DNA from 2 places in the Streptomyces sp. NPDC111520 genome. Region 2 is predicted to be linked to the other one. Evidence: predicted binding sites of a transcription regulator. Region 2 holds the regulator's gene; the other holds the start of a gene.
What was found. The regulator HspR, encoded in region 2, represses chaperone genes until heat shock. The targets are predictions, from matches to a motif close to TTGAGNNNNNNNNNCTCAA.

Region 1 (7,429 bases), on a different contig from region 2:
ACGGGTCCGCGCGGTCGCGGCCCTCACGGACGGCGCCGCCCGCCTGGTCGAGGTCTTCCACGAGCACGCCTGGCAGGACACGTTCACCCTGCTGCGCAAGGCCGGGCCCGGGGAACTCCTGCGGCGGGTGCGCGCGGCGGAGTCCGCGGACCCGGACGGCACCCGCTTCCCGCGCGGCAAGGTGCGCGACGACGCGACCGCGGTGTTCGCGCGGTGGTGACGGCGGCGTGGCCGCGCGCCGGGCGGGGACAGGCGCGGGTCGCGCGCCCTCCTACTCCTGCGAGGCGTTCAACTGACCCAGCAGCCGGGCCAGTTCGCGCAGCTCGTCCCGGTCCCAGTTGCGGAGCCGGTTGACGTAGCGCGCCCGGCGCGCCTGCCGGACGCGCGAGAAGCGCTCGGCGCCCTCGGCCGTCAGCTGCACCAGGAAGGCCCGCCCGTCGGCCGGGTCGGGTTCGCGGCGGAGGAGCCCCAGCACTTCCAGGGCGCGCAGTTGACGGCTCATCGTGGCCTTGCCGACCCCGAAGTAGCCGGCGAGCACGGTGGCCCGCTCGGGGCCCGTCTCGGCGAGCCGGGCGAGGATCCCGTACGCCGCGGGCTCCAGTTCCGGATGGACCTCCCGGGCCATCTCGCCGGAGGAGGCGCGGGCCCGCCGCAGCAGGACGGTGAGCTCGCGTTCGAGCGCCTCCATCACGGGGTCCGCCTCCCTGGGGGAGCCGGCGGTTCCGGCCACCTGGTCACCCGCCTTCCGTCGTGAAAACTTCTCGTCTCCGGCCGCCCTGTGCGCAGCGTGCCCAGTATTTCGCAGGCCGGCGCCAACGGCGTGACCAGGGGCCCTTCCGTGCGCCGGTGTCCTGCCGGGAAGGCCGGACGCACGGGAGCGGCCCCTCCTCAGGCCGTGGGAGGGGCCGCTCTCGTTCACCCGGTCAGGGCCTGGTTCAGGCCGCGACCGGGGGCTCCTCCGCCGAAGGCAGGGGGCCGGCCTCCAGCCCGGAGTCCGCGCCGGTGCCGGCGGGCTCCAGGGCCAGCTTGAGCACGTGCCGGACGTCGGAGACCGCGTGGACCTCCAGCTTCTCCAGCACCTCGGCGGGGACGTCGTCCAGGTCCGCCTCGTTCCGCTTGGGGATCACCACGGTGGTGATCCCGGCGCGGTGCGCCGCCAGCAGCTTCTGCTTGACGCCGCCGATGGGCAGCACGCGCCCGGTCAGCGACACCTCGCCGGTCATCGCCACGTCGGTACGGACCCGGCGCCCCGACAGGAGCGAGGCCAGCGCGGTCGTCATGGTGACACCCGCGCTCGGGCCGTCCTTGGGGACCGCGCCCGCGGGGACGTGGATGTGGACCCCGCGCTCCTTCAGGTCACCGACCGGCAGTTCCAGTTCGGCGCCGTGCGAGCGCAGGAAGGAGAGCGCGATCTGCGCGGACTCCTTCATCACGTCGCCCAGCTGACCGGTGAGCTGCAGTCCGCTGCCACCGGTCTCCGGGTCCGCCAGCGACGCCTCGATGTAGAGGACGTCGCCGCCGGCGCCGGTGACCGCCAGACCCGTGGACACGCCCGGCACCGCCGTGCGCCGCTCCTGCGGGTCCTGCGCGGACTCCGGCACGTGGTGCGGACGGCCGATCAGGTCCCGCAGGGTCTCGGCGGTGACGGTGAACGGCAGCTCTCGCTCGCCGAGTTCGTGCTTGGCCGCGACCTTCCGCAGGATGCGGGCGAGCGACCGCTCCAGGGTGCGCACGCCCGCCTCGCGGGTGTACTCCCCGGCCAGCTTGCGCAGGGCCGCGTCGTCGACCGTCACCTCGTCCTCGCCGAGTCCGGCCAGCTCGCGCTGGCGCGGCAGCAGGTGGTCACGGGCGATGACGACCTTCTCGTCCTCGGTGTAGCCGTCCAGCCGCACCAGCTCCATGCGGTCCAGCAGCGGCTCCGGGATGGCCTCCAGGACGTTGGCGGTGGCGAGGAACACCACGTCGCTCAGGTCCAGTTCGACCTCCAGGTAGTGGTCCCGGAAGGTGTGGTTCTGCGCCGGGTCCAGCACCTCCAGCAGGGCCGCGGACGGGTCGCCGCGGTAGTCGGAGCCCACCTTGTCGATCTCGTCCAGCAGGACCACCGGGTTCATCGACCCGGCCTCCTTGATGGCGCGCACCAGCCGGCCGGGCAGCGCGCCGACGTAGGTGCGCCGGTGGCCGCGGATCTCCGCCTCGTCCCGGACGCCGCCGAGCGCCACGCGCACGAACTTCCGCCCCATCGCGCGGGCCACGGACTCGCCGAGCGAGGTCTTGCCGACACCGGGCGGGCCCACAAGGGCCAGCACCGCGCCTCCGCGACGGCCGCCGACGACCCCGAGCCCGCGGTCGGTGCGGCGCTTGCGCACGGCCAGGTACTCGGTGATGCGCTCCTTCACGTCCTCCAGGCCCGCGTGGTCGGCGTCCAGCACCGCCCGCGCGCCGGGGATGTCGTAGGCGTCCTCCGTCGTGGTGTTCCACGGCAGCTCCAGGACGGTGTCCAGCCAGGTGCGGATCCAGCTGCCCTCGGGGGACGCGTCGCTGGACCGCTCCAGCTTCTCGACCTCCTTCAGGGCGGCCTCGCGCACCTTCTCGGGCAGGTCGGCGGCCTCGACGCGGGAACGGTAGTCGTCCGCCTCGTCCTCCGGGTCGCCGTTCAGCTCGGCCAGCTCCTTGCGGACGGCCTGCAGCTGCTGCCGCAGCAGGAACTCGCGCTGCTGCTTCTCCATCCCCTCCTGGACGTCCTTGCGGATGGTCTCCGCGACGTCCTGCTCGGCCAGGTGGTCGCGCAGCCACTGCGTGGCGAGCCTCAGCCGGGCGACCGGGTCCACGGTCTCCAGCAGCTCGACGCGCTGCTTGGTGGTGAGGAAGCCCGAGTAGCCGGCGTTGTCGGCCAGCTGCGAGACGTCCTCGATCTGCTGGACGCGGTCCACGATCTGCCAGGCCCCGCGCTTGCGCAGCCAGCTGGTGGCCAGGGCCTTGTACTCCTTCATGAGCTCCGCGACGGTGCCGGGAGCCTCGGCGGGCACCGGCTCGGCGAGCTCGGTCCCCTCCACCCACAGGGCGGCGCCCGGTCCGGTCGTGCCGGCGCCGATGCGCACGCGGCCGACGCCGCGGATCACCGCGCCGGGATCGCCGTCCGACAGCCGTCCCACCTGCTCGACGGTGCCCAGCGTGCCCACGCCCGCGTAGTCGCCGTCCACCCGGGGAACGAGCAGCACCCGCGGCTTGTTGCCGACACCGGGCAGACCGGACCGCTGCGCGGCCTGGGCCGCCTCGACCGCGGCACGCGCCTCGGCGTCGGTCAGGTCCACCGGCACGACCATGCCGGGCAGGACCACCGCGTCGTCGAGGGGCAGCACGGGCAGGGTGAGCGGCGCGAACGCCGACGAAGACGATTGAGCCATTATCTCTCCCTAAGCAATCAAGTTGAGCTATGCAGACTCAATGCATCTGATGCCCCTCGTGTTCCCCAGCCCCTGTTCGCTCTGAGCGATCGGCCACCCGCCAGGCACGGACGCCCCGCTGGAGCGGTCCCGCCCCCGGCGCCCGCCGTGCGCGCAGGGCACCCCACGGACCGTCACCGACCTCCACTTCCCCGGAAGCCGGGGCCTTTCGGCGCGCGACAAGTCAGGGCGGCACCAAGGCGACGCCCACACCACGGCCGGCCACCTTGCGCCGGCCCGCGTCCGTCTCCGGCACCGACGCCACGGACCTCCGTCCGCGCCACACGCCCGTCACCGACGCCGGACACCCCCGGGCCGACCGAACAGACGTCCCCTAAGGCCGCGACGAGACCGACCGGCACCAAGGAGACGCCGAAGCGCACACGGGGGCGGCCGCACGAGAACCGTGCGAGGGAGCGGGGGCGATAGAGGGGTGTGAGACTCTTCCGGCCCATGAGCCACGAGCCCCCCGGGGACGACGCGCTGCTGCGCGCGGTCGCCCGGGGTGACGCCCAGGCCCTCGCGGACCTGTACGACCGACATTCCGGCTGGTTGCACGCCCGGCTCACCCGGCGCTGCTCCGACCCCGAGACCGTCCGCGAGGTGCTGCAGGACACCTTCGTCACGGCCTGGCGCTCGGCGGGCGGCCACGGCGGCGGTGCCGTGGGCGGCTGGCTCTGGGTGATCGCCGTCCGGCGGCTGGCGGACGCCCGCCGCGCCGCCGTACGGGCCGGCACCCGCGACCTGCTGGCCGCGCGGACGCACGAATCCGGTACCGCCCCGTCGGCCGAGGAGGACGTCCTCGCCGGGCTGGAGTACGGCGACGTGGGCGCGGCACTCGACCGGATCTCCCCCGAGTTGCGGGACGTGCTGCGGGCCACCGTGGTCGACGGCCTCACCACCCGGGAGACCGCGCGCCTGCTCGGCATACCGGAGGGGACCGTCAAGACCCGCGCCTCCCGGGCCCGCCGCGAACTGCGCGCCGCCCTCGTCGCCCTCGGCCCCGCAGGAGGAGCCGCATGCTGAACCCCCGTCGCACCCCCGCCGCGCCGCCCGCGGACCGGACCGGCTGGCACGTGCCGGACGCTGCTGCCGCCGCCTACGCCGACGGCACCCTCGCCGACTCCGCCGCGTGGTCGGTGGACAAGCACCTGGAGTCCTGCACGGCCTGCGCCACCCGGCTCTCCGCGCTGGTCAGGGCGGGCGACGCGGGCCCACTCCTCGCCGGCGTCCGCGAGGCCGTCCTCGCCTCGGCCGCGCCGGCGCCCCGGGCCGCGCGGAGCCTTCCCTGGCGGGCGGCGCTGCGGTCCGCGCGCGTCCTGCGGCCCGCCTGGGTCGGGTCCGTACTGCTCACGCTCGCGGTCGCCGTGGCCATGTCCCGGCTGGGCGCGGCGCCGGAGGGACGCCCCTGGCTGCTGGCGCTCGCGCCGGTGCTGCCGCCCCTGGGCGTGGCGCTCGCGTACGGCAGGTACGGGGACCCGGCCCACGAACTGACCGCGTCGACGCCCTCCGGGGGGCTGCGGCTGCTGCTGACGCGCACCGGGCTGGTGCTGGCGGTGTGCGTGCCCCTGCTGAGCGCCGCCGGGGGCGTGCTCGCGGGGGCCGGGGCGGCCGTGGCCTGGCTGCTGCCGGGGCTCGTGCTGACCGGGGCCACCCTGGCGCTCGGCAGCTGGACGGGGTGCCATCGGGCCGCCGGCGCCGTCACGGCCGCCTGGCTGGGCGCCGTCACCCTGTGCGGGCTCCCCGCCGCGGCCGTGCCCCTGCTGCTCTCCCCCGCGGCGCAGCCCGCTTGGGCCGCGGCGGCCGCGGCCTGCGCCGGCCTGCTGATCCTGCGCCGTACCGCCTTCGACCACCTGGAGCGCACGTGACCACCGAGACCACCGTCCATGTGGACGGCCTGACCGTACGGCACCGGAGGACCACCGCCCTGGACGCCCTCGACCTGCGCATCGGGCGCGGCGTCCACGGGCTGCTCGGCCCCAACGGCGCCGGGAAGACCTCGCTGATCCGGGTGCTGGCCACCGTGGCGCCGTACCGCTCCGGCCGCCTGGAACTGCTGGGCCTCGATCCGGCGGTCCCCGCGGGGCGCACCTCGGTGCGGCGCCGCCTGGGCTACCTGCCGCAGGAGTTCGGCCACTACCCCGGTTTCACGGTGCGCGAGTTCGTGGCGTACATGGCCTGGCTGAAGGAGCTGCCCAAGGACGTGGTGCCCGAGGCCGTCGAGCGCGCGATGGAACGGGTCGGTCTCGCCGGGCGCGCGGACGCGCGGATCAGGACGCTGTCCGGCGGCATGGTGCGCCGGGTCGGCATCGCCCAGGCGATCGTCAACGACCCGGAGCTGCTGCTGCTCGACGAGCCGACGGCCGGCCTCGACCCGGAGCAGCGGGTGGAGTTCCGCGCGCTGCTCAGGGAACTGGGCGCCACGGCGACCGTCCTGGTCTCCACCCACCTCGTCGAGGACGTCGCCACCGCCTGCACCGAGGTGACCCTCCTCGACGAGGGGCGGGTCGCCTTCCGGGGCACCGCGGGGGAACTGGCCGCCGCCGGTGACGACGACGCGGCCGGCGACAGCCCGACCGAACGCGGCTACACGGCGGCGCTGCGCCGCCACCGCTCCGCGCGCGCCGCCTCCCTGGAGGCCGCCGTATGAGCGCCGCGGACACCCTGACCACCGCGCCGCAGGCCCCTCCCGCCGCTCCCCGTGCGCACCGCACCGAACTGCTGCGCGGGGGCGGGATGTGGGTGGGCGCCGTCCTGGCCGTGAGCGTGATCGTCGCCGTACTGGCCAGGCGGTACTTCCTGTTCGACACCTGGGCGACGACCCAGGCGGCGCTCCGTGAGGCGGGCCTGCTGCTCGGCGGTCCGCTCGCGCTCGCCGCGGGCTGCCGGCAGGGCGGCCGCGAGCACCGGCGCGACACCGGCGACCTGCTCGCCTCCGCCGCGCGGTCGCCGCTGCGCAGGGCACTCGTGGCGGCCCTGCCGTCGGTGACCTGGCCGGTGCTGGGCTACCTGGCGGCGACCGCCGTCTGCCTGGGGGTGCTGCTGCCGTACGCGTCCTACGGGCACCCCGTCTGGCACCTGGCGGCGGTGGACGCGGTGGCGCTCGGCTCCCTGGGGGCGCTCGGCTTCGCGGCGGGGCGGGCCCTGCCCTGGCGCTTCTCGCCCCCGCTGGTCGGCGTCGCCGGGTACGTCCTGCTCGGCTTCGGCGTCTCGGGGTACACCGGAGCGGGAACGGCGTGGCTGAGCCCCGCGAACGGCGACTGGGGAAGGTTCGGCGGCGACGTCCCCGTGTGGTGGGCCGGGGCCCTCTGCGCGGTCTGGTCGGCCGGACTCGCCGTCGCCGCCCTGCTGGCGGGCCATGCGCGACGCAGGGCCCTCGCCGTCCTGCCGCTCGTGGCCGCGGTCGCCGCCGGGTCCGTGCTCTACGGCACCGGCGACGGCCTGCTGCGCTCCGATTCCTCCGCCACCGCGCTGGTCTGCGACCGGGGCACGCCCGCTGTGTGCGTCCGCGCGACCCACGCCGGCGCGCTGCCCGCCGTGCGGGCGGTGGTGGCACGGATCGACGCCCGGCTCGCGGGCGCGCCGGGGGCGCCCGTCCGCTACCGCGAGGGCGGCACCGGCGACGCCACACCGCCCGGGGAGGTCCGGTTCGAGCTGTACGGCGGGGTCTTCGGCGGTCGCCTGGGCGATCCGGAGATGCTGTACCGGGACTTCGTGTACGCGGTCACCAGGCCGCCCGGCTGTCAGGGCCAGTCCGACCCGGCCGGTTACCCCGCCGAGTACGCCGCCCAGGAGTGGCTGGACCTCGGACCCCCGCTGTTCGCGGACACTGCGGCCGAGGAGCGGCAGGCGGAGGCGGCGGCACGTCGCCTGCGCACGCTGGCACCCGCCGACCGCCGGGCCTGGCTGGGCCGCTACCTGGCGGCGGCGCGGGTGTGCGACACCAGTGGTGTCCCGGCGCCGTGATCGTCAACCCTACCCGCCGA
Region 2 (7,429 bases):
GCAGCCGACCCAGTAGAGGTACTCGACCTCGGTGAGGTCCTCGATGTCCTCGCCCACGACGGGGACCTCGAAGTCGACCTCCTTGACCCACGCCAGGCGCTGCTTCTTGGGCAGGCCCCAGGGGTTGCCCTTCTTCTCCAGGTTCTTGAGCATCGTGCCCGCCTCGGACGGGAACGCGGACTCGATCATCACCTGGTAGCGGCGCATGTCGACGATGTGGTCGATGTGCTCGATGTCCACCGGGCACTGCTCGACGCAGGCGCCGCAGGTGGTGCAGGACCACAGGACGTCCGGGTCGATGACGCCGTTCTCCTCGGCGGTGCCGACCAGCGGGCGCTCGGCCTCGGCGAGGGCCGCCGCGGGGACGGCTGCGAGCTGCTCCTCGGAGGCCTTCTCCTCGCCCTCCATGGTCTTGCCGCCGCCGGCCAGCAGGTAGGGCGCCTTGGCGTGCGCGTGGTCGCGCAGCGACATGATCAGCAGCTTGGGGGAGAGCGGCTTGCCGGTGTTCCAGGCGGGGCACTGCGACTGGCAGCGGCCGCACTCGGTGCAGGTGGAGAAGTCGAGGATGCCCTTCCAGGAGAACTGCTCCACCTGGCTGACGCCGAAGACGTCGTCCTCGCCCGGGTCCTCGAAGTCGATCGGCTTGCCGCCGGAGGCCATCGGCAGCAGGGCGCCGAGCGCCACGGCGCCGTCGGCGTTCCGCTTGAACCAGATGTTCGGGAAGGCCAGGAAGCGGTGCCAGGCGACGCCCATGTCGGTCCTGAGGCCGACCGTGATCATCCAGATGAACGAGGTCCCGATCTTGATCATCGCGGTCAGGTAGACCAGGTTCTGCAGCGTGCCGACGCCCAGCCCCCTGAAGGCCGCGACCAGCGGGTACGAGGCGAAGTAGGCGGCCTCGTAGCCGTGCACCTCCGCGAGGGCGCCCTCCAGGCCGCGCAGCGTCATGATGGCGAGGCCGATGATGAGGATGACGGACTCGACGAAGTAGGCCTGGCCGGTGTTGGAGCCCGCGAAGCGGGACTTGCGGCCGGCCCGGCCCGGCCGGGACAGCTGGCGGATCGTGATCAGGGTGAGGATGCCGAGCGTGGTCATCAGGCCGATGAACTCGACGAACACCTCGTACGGCAGCCAGTGGCCGATGACCGGCAGCGCCCAGTCGGCGACGAACAGCTGGCCGAAGGCGTTCACCAGGGTGAGCACGAGCGAGAAGAAGCCGATGGCGACGAACCAGTGGGCGACGCCGACCACGCCCCAGCGGTTCATGCGGGTGTGGCCGAGGAACTCCCGGACGACCGTGACGGTGCGTGCGCGCCAGTCGTCCGTGCGGGTGCCCGCGGGGACGTCCTGGCCGAGTCGTACGAACCGGTAGATCTGGGCGATGGCGCGGCTGAACAGCGCAACGCCGACCACGGCGAGTACCAGCGACACGATGATCGCGGCGAGTTGCATTTCGGGGCTCCTCGGACCTGCGAGAGCGGAGGCTCGGGGCTGATGCCCGGCTGAATACTAAGCAGTAACTTATTCGGTTCTCCTGAGACTACCCAGTATCGGCGTACGTGCGCAGCCGCGCCGCCGGTGATCTGTGTCGCTGAGGGGTGCCTTCCCCGGGCGTCCCGCGGCCCCCGGAGGCCGCGGGACGCCCGGGAGCCGCCGCGGTCGCTCGCCGTGGCCGCCCGTGCGCGGAGGGCTGGCGCATAAGTTGAGTCGCCACGACTCAGGTCTGTTGACAGAGTGGGAGCTGTGCGGCACCCTTGAGCCAGTTCCACTCAAGTAGGCAGCTGGAGGAATCCACCATGGCACGTGCGGTCGGCATCGACCTGGGCACGACTAACTCCGTCGTCAGCGTTCTCGAAGGCGGCGAGCCCACCGTCATCACCAACGCCGAGGGTGCCAGGACCACGCCGTCCGTCGTCGCCTTCGCCAAGAACGGCGAGGTGCTCGTCGGCGAGGTCGCCAAGCGCCAGGCCGTCACCAACGTCGACAGGACCGTCCGGTCGGTCAAGCGCCACATGGGCACCGACTGGAAGATCAACCTGGACGGCAAGGACTTCAACCCGCAGCAGATGAGCGCCTTCATCCTGCAGAAGCTGAAGCGTGACGCCGAGGCCTACCTGGGCGAGAAGGTGACCGACGCGGTCATCACCGTCCCGGCGTACTTCAACGACTCGGAGCGCCAGGCCACCAAGGAGGCCGGCGAGATCGCGGGCCTGAACGTCCTGCGCATCGTCAACGAGCCCACGGCCGCCGCCCTGGCGTACGGCCTGGACAAGGACGACCAGACCATCCTCGTCTTCGACCTCGGTGGCGGCACCTTCGACGTCTCGCTGCTGGAGATCGGCGACGGCGTCGTCGAGGTGAAGGCCACCAACGGCGACAACCACCTCGGTGGTGACGACTGGGACCAGCGCATCGTCGACTACCTGGTGAAGCAGTTCGCCTCGGGTCACGGCGTGGACCTGTCCAAGGACAAGATGGCGCTGCAGCGTCTGCGCGAGGCCGCCGAGAAGGCGAAGATCGAGCTGTCCTCGTCCACCGAGACCTCGATCAACCTGCCCTACATCACGGCGTCCGCCGAGGGCCCGCTGCACCTGGACGAGAAGCTCACCCGCGCCCAGTTCCAGCAGCTCTCCTCGGACCTGCTGGAGCGCTGCAAGATCCCGTTCCACAACGTGATCAAGGACGCGGGCATCCAGCTCTCCGAGATCGACCACGTCGTCCTCGTCGGCGGCTCGACCCGCATGCCGGCCGTCGCCGAGCTCGTCAAGGAGCTGACCGGCGGTCAGGACGCCAACAAGGGCGTCAACCCGGACGAGGTCGTCGCCATCGGCGCCGCGCTCCAGGCCGGTGTCCTCAAGGGCGAGGTCAAGGACGTCCTGCTCCTCGACGTCACCCCGCTGTCCCTCGGCATCGAGACCAAGGGCGGCATCATGACCAAGCTGATCGAGCGCAACACCACGATCCCGACCAAGCGTTCGGAGATCTTCACCACGGCCGAGGACAACCAGCCGTCGGTGCAGATCCAGGTCTACCAGGGTGAGCGCGAGATCGCGGCGTACAACAAGAAGCTCGGCATGTTCGAGCTGACCGGCCTGCCGCCGGCCCCGCGCGGCATCCCGCAGATCGAGGTCGCCTTCGACATCGACGCCAACGGCATCATGCACGTCTCCGCCAAGGACCTCGGTACCGGCAAGGAGCAGCGCATGACCGTCACCGGTGGCTCCGCGCTGCCGAAGGACGACATCGACCGCATGATGCGCGAGGCCGAGCAGTACGCGGACGAGGACCACAAGCGCCGCGAGTCCGCCGAGACCCGCAACCAGGCCGAGGGGCTCGTCTACCAGACCGAGAAGTTCCTCAAGGACAACGAGGACAAGGTCCCCGGTGACGTCAAGACCGAGGTCGAGGCGGCTGTCGAGGACCTCAAGGAGAAGCTGAAGGGCGAGGACTCCGCCGCCATCCGCGAGGCCACCGAGAAGGTCGCCGCCACCTCGCAGAAGCTGGGCCAGGCGCTGTACGCCAACGCCCAGGCCGAGGGCGGCGCGGCCGGTGCCGCCGGTGCCGCGGGCGGGGCCCAGGCCGACGACGACGTCGTCGACGCCGAGATCGTCGACGAGGACAAGAAGGACGGTGCCGCGTGACGGAGGAGACCCCGGGCTTCGAAGAGGAGCCTGTCGTCCCCTCTGCCGAGGCCGGTTCCACCTCGCCGGGGGAGTCCCCCGGCGAGGCGGGGCCCGGCGCCGGGTCCGCCGACCAGGCGGGCCCGGCGGCCCCGGCCGGGGACGCGAACACAGGCGTCGCTCTGCAGGCGCAGCTGGACCAGGTGCGTACGGCGCTCGGTGAGCGCACGGCGGACCTCCAGCGGCTCCAGGCGGAGTACCAGAACTACCGCCGCCGGGTGGAGCGGGACCGGATCGCGGTCCGCGAGATCGCGATCGCGAACCTGCTCACCGAGCTGCTCCCGGTGCTCGACGACATCGGCCGGGCCCGGGACCACAAGGAGCTGGTCGGCGGGTTCAAGTCGGTCGGCGAGTCCCTGGAGACGGTCGCGGCCAAGATGGGCCTGCAGCAGTTCGGCAAGGAGGGCGAGCCCTTCGACCCGCTGGTGCACGAGGCCCTGATGCACAGTTACTCGCCGGACGTCACTCAGACGACCTGCGTGCAGATCCTGCAGCCCGGGTATCGCATCGGTGAACGCACCATCCGCCCCGCGCGGGTGGCCGTCGCCGAGCCCCAGCCGGGCTCGCAGGGCACGCAGAAGAACGACGACACGGCGGACGAGGAGAACGGTGGCCCGGAGCAGGGCTGACGTGGGTGGCGGACGGAAGGAGGGACGCCGGGGATGAGCATCAGCAGGGACCTGTTCGAGAAGGACCTCTACAAGGTCCTCGGCGTCCCGAAGGACGCCACCGAGGCGGAGATCAAGAAGGCGTACCGGAAGCTCGCCCGCGAGTTCCACCCGGACGCCAACAAGGGCGACGCCAAGGCCGAGGAGCGCTTCAAGGAGATCTCCGAGGCCAATGACGTCCTGTCGGACCCCAAGCGCCGCAAGGAGTACGACGAGGGCCGCGCCCTCTTCGGCAACGGCGGCTTCCGTCCCGGCCCGGCCGGCGCGGGCGGGTTCGGCTTCGACCTCGGTGACCTCTTCGGCGGTGGCCCCGGCGGCACCGCCCCCCAGGGCGGCGGCTTCGGCGGCGGCCTCGGCGACGTGTTCGGCGGGCTGTTCAACCGCGGTGCGGGAGGCACGACCCGTACGCAGCCGCGGCGCGGCCAGGACATCGAGACCGAGGTGACGCTCAAGTTCACCGAGGCCGTCGACGGCGCCACGGTGCCGCTCAAGATGACCAGCCAGGCCCCCTGCAAGGCCTGCTCCGGCACCGGTGACAAGAACGGCACGCCGCGGGTGTGCCCGACCTGCGTCGGCACCGGCCAGGTCTCGCGCGGCGGCAGCGGCAGCTTCTCGCTCACCGACCCGTGCACGGACTGCAAGGGCCGCGGCCTGATCGCGCAGGACCCCTGCGAGGTCTGCGGCGGCAGCGGCCGGGCCCGGTCGGCGCGCACCATGCAGGTGCGCATCCCGGCCGGCGTCACCGACGGGCAGCGCATCCGGCTGCGCGGCAAGGGCGCGCCGGGCGAGCGCGGCGGCCCGGGCGGCGACCTGTACGTCACCGTGCACGTCGACGCGCACCCGGTGTTCGGGCGCAAGGCCGACAACCTCACCGTCACCGTGCCCGTCACCTTCGTGGAGGCGGCGCTGGGCGGGGAGATCAAGGTCCCGACGCTCGGCGGTCCCCCCGTGACCCTGAAGCTGCCCCCGGGCACGCCCAACGGGCGCACGCTGCGGGCCCGCGGCAAGGGCGCGGTCCGCAAGGACGGCACCCGCGGGGACCTGCTGGTCTCGATCGAGGTCGCCGTCCCGGAGGCCACCGAGGGCAAGGCGCTGGACGCCTTGGAGGCGTACCGGGAGGCGACCGCGGACACCGACCCGCGGGAAGAGCTGTTCAAGGCCGCGAAGGGAGTCTGAGCCGATGAACACGAGCGGCGGCATGCGTGGCGGACGGGGCCGCAACCCGTACGAGCTGACCGACGAATCACCCGTCTACGTCATCTCGGTGGCGGCCCAGCTCTCCGGGCTGCACCCCCAGACGCTGCGCCAGTACGACCGCCTCGGCCTGGTCTCGCCCGACCGCACGGCCGGGCGCGGCCGTCGTTATTCGGCTCGTGACATCGAACTCCTGCGCGAGGTTCAGCGGCTCTCCCAGGACGAGGGCATCAACCTGGCGGGCATCAAGCGCATCATCGAACTGGAGAACCAGGTGGCGGCCCTGCAGTCGCGGGTCGCCGAGCTCTCCGCGGCCCTCGAGGGCGCGGCGGCGGCCATGCAGCAGCGCGAGGCCGCCGTCCACGCCTCCTACCGGCGTGACCTGGTGCCCTACCAGGACGTCCAGCAGACCTCCGCGCTGGTGGTGTGGCGGCCCAAGCGGCCGGAATGAGCCGGGTCTAGGTCCCCGTCAGGTCCTCGGGACCCCGCGAGACGCGGTGCAGACGGCGCCCGGAGGCGACCATCGCCTCCAGCAGCCGGTGGCCCTCCGCCGCGGGGACGAGCCTCTCGGCGCAGGCCTGACGCATCAGGTCGAAGGTCTCCTTGGTGGTGATCCCGCGCCGCCGCGCGAAGTCGCGGGCCGAGCGGTCGTCGGTGATCCAGACCGAGCCCCGGAACTCGCGCCGCCGGGTGATCAGCACACAGGTCTCGGCCTCGCCGAGGTGCTTGGTCGGCAAGTGGGACGAGCCGCCGAAGACCGCCCGGCGCAGCCGGTCCACCTCCCGCAGTTCGGCGCCCTCGGTGATCTCCACGGGCTCGCCGAGCCACCCGGCCTCCGCCAGCCCGGCCAGCCGCGGCAGGAAGCGCGCGGAGCGGGCGGCCTCCCAGGCCACGGCCTGGGTCCAGCGTCCGCGGCCGTCCAGCACCTTCTCCAGCAGGAGCAGCCGGTCGACGGCGGCGAAGTTGCACAGCACGGTGTTGTCGGGGAACCACCACGTGGTCATGGCTGGAAGACCAGGTCCCCTTCTTCCGCGTCCTGGTGCTCGACGCCGTTGCCCGGCGGCGGTTCGGGCGCGAGGAGTCCGTGCAGCCGCTCCACGTCGGTGTCCAGCAGCGCGGCCAACGGGCGCAGGGTCGTCTCCCCCGCCAGGTAGGCCTTGTACAACTCCGAGGCGACACGGGGCGGGAAGCGTTCCGCCGAGGCCCGCGAGGCCTGCTTCTGGTACGCGTCGCCGGCGCCCGCGAGCAGGTGGCAGGACTCCGTGGTGAGGGCGCGCAGTTGCTTGCGGCGTGCGGCGTCGACCAGGCCGAGTTGGTGCAGCCGCGCGGCGAGCGCGCTCGGTGACACGCGGAAGCGGACGACCAGCCGCTCGAAGGAGGGGTCCGTCAGCTCGCCCTCCGCGGCGGCGGCCTCGGTCAACTCCCGCGCGGGCATCAGCAGGTGCGAGGCGAAGACGTTGGCCCGTACCTCGGCCAGGTCCTTCTGCCGGCCCGGGGCGACACGGGACTCGACCACGACACTGCGGGCGTCCCTGGCGAGGATGTGGCAGAGCTCGTGGGCCAGGGTGAAGCGCTGCCGCGTCCACAGGTCGGTGGGTGCGAGGAGGACGAGGCGGAAGGAGTCGGCCTGCCACGCGAGTCCGTCCACACCCCGGGGAAGACCGGTGATGGCGACGTCCACCCCGAAGAGGTCCTCCATCGCCGCGATCAGCTCGTCCGTGGCCAGTTCCGCGGCCGGCAGCCGCTCCAGCACCTGCGCGGCCAGCCGCTCGCCCTGCGCCGCGTACCGCTCCGCCGCCGCGTCCACCTCCGGCACGGCGGGCAGCTCCCTCGCGCGGCCCAGCAGCTCCAGCACCTCGTAGGCGTCGGCGAACCGCGCCGCGACCT

Region 1: a site for HspR is predicted at 3,427-3,445, ahead of lon (endopeptidase La). Genes of this name have one in related genera too.

Annotation. Positions count from the first base shown of each region.
Region 1 covers NZ_JBVKBW010000006.1:551,684-559,112, forward strand. Annotated here, with positions in the region: gene ACZ7MY_RS17370 (hypothetical protein) at 1-220, shown strand, start outside; gene ACZ7MY_RS17375 (MarR family winged helix-turn-helix transcriptional regulator) at 272-688, opposite strand; gene lon (endopeptidase La) at 936-3,404, opposite strand; gene ACZ7MY_RS17385 (RNA polymerase sigma factor) at 3,897-4,469, shown strand; gene ACZ7MY_RS17390 (zf-HC2 domain-containing protein) at 4,463-5,311, shown strand; gene ACZ7MY_RS17395 (ABC transporter ATP-binding protein) at 5,308-6,093, shown strand; gene ACZ7MY_RS17400 (hypothetical protein) at 6,090-7,409, shown strand.
Region 2 covers NZ_JBVKBW010000002.1:127,958-135,386, forward strand. Annotated here, with positions in the region: gene ACZ7MY_RS04595 ((Fe-S)-binding protein) at 1-1,452, opposite strand, end outside; gene dnaK (molecular chaperone DnaK) at 1,797-3,641, shown strand; gene grpE (nucleotide exchange factor GrpE) at 3,638-4,309, shown strand; gene dnaJ (molecular chaperone DnaJ) at 4,343-5,524, shown strand; gene ACZ7MY_RS04615 (heat shock protein transcriptional repressor HspR) at 5,529-5,993, shown strand; gene ACZ7MY_RS04620 (PIN domain-containing protein) at 6,001-6,546, opposite strand; gene ACZ7MY_RS04625 (ImmA/IrrE family metallo-endopeptidase) at 6,543-7,429, opposite strand, start outside.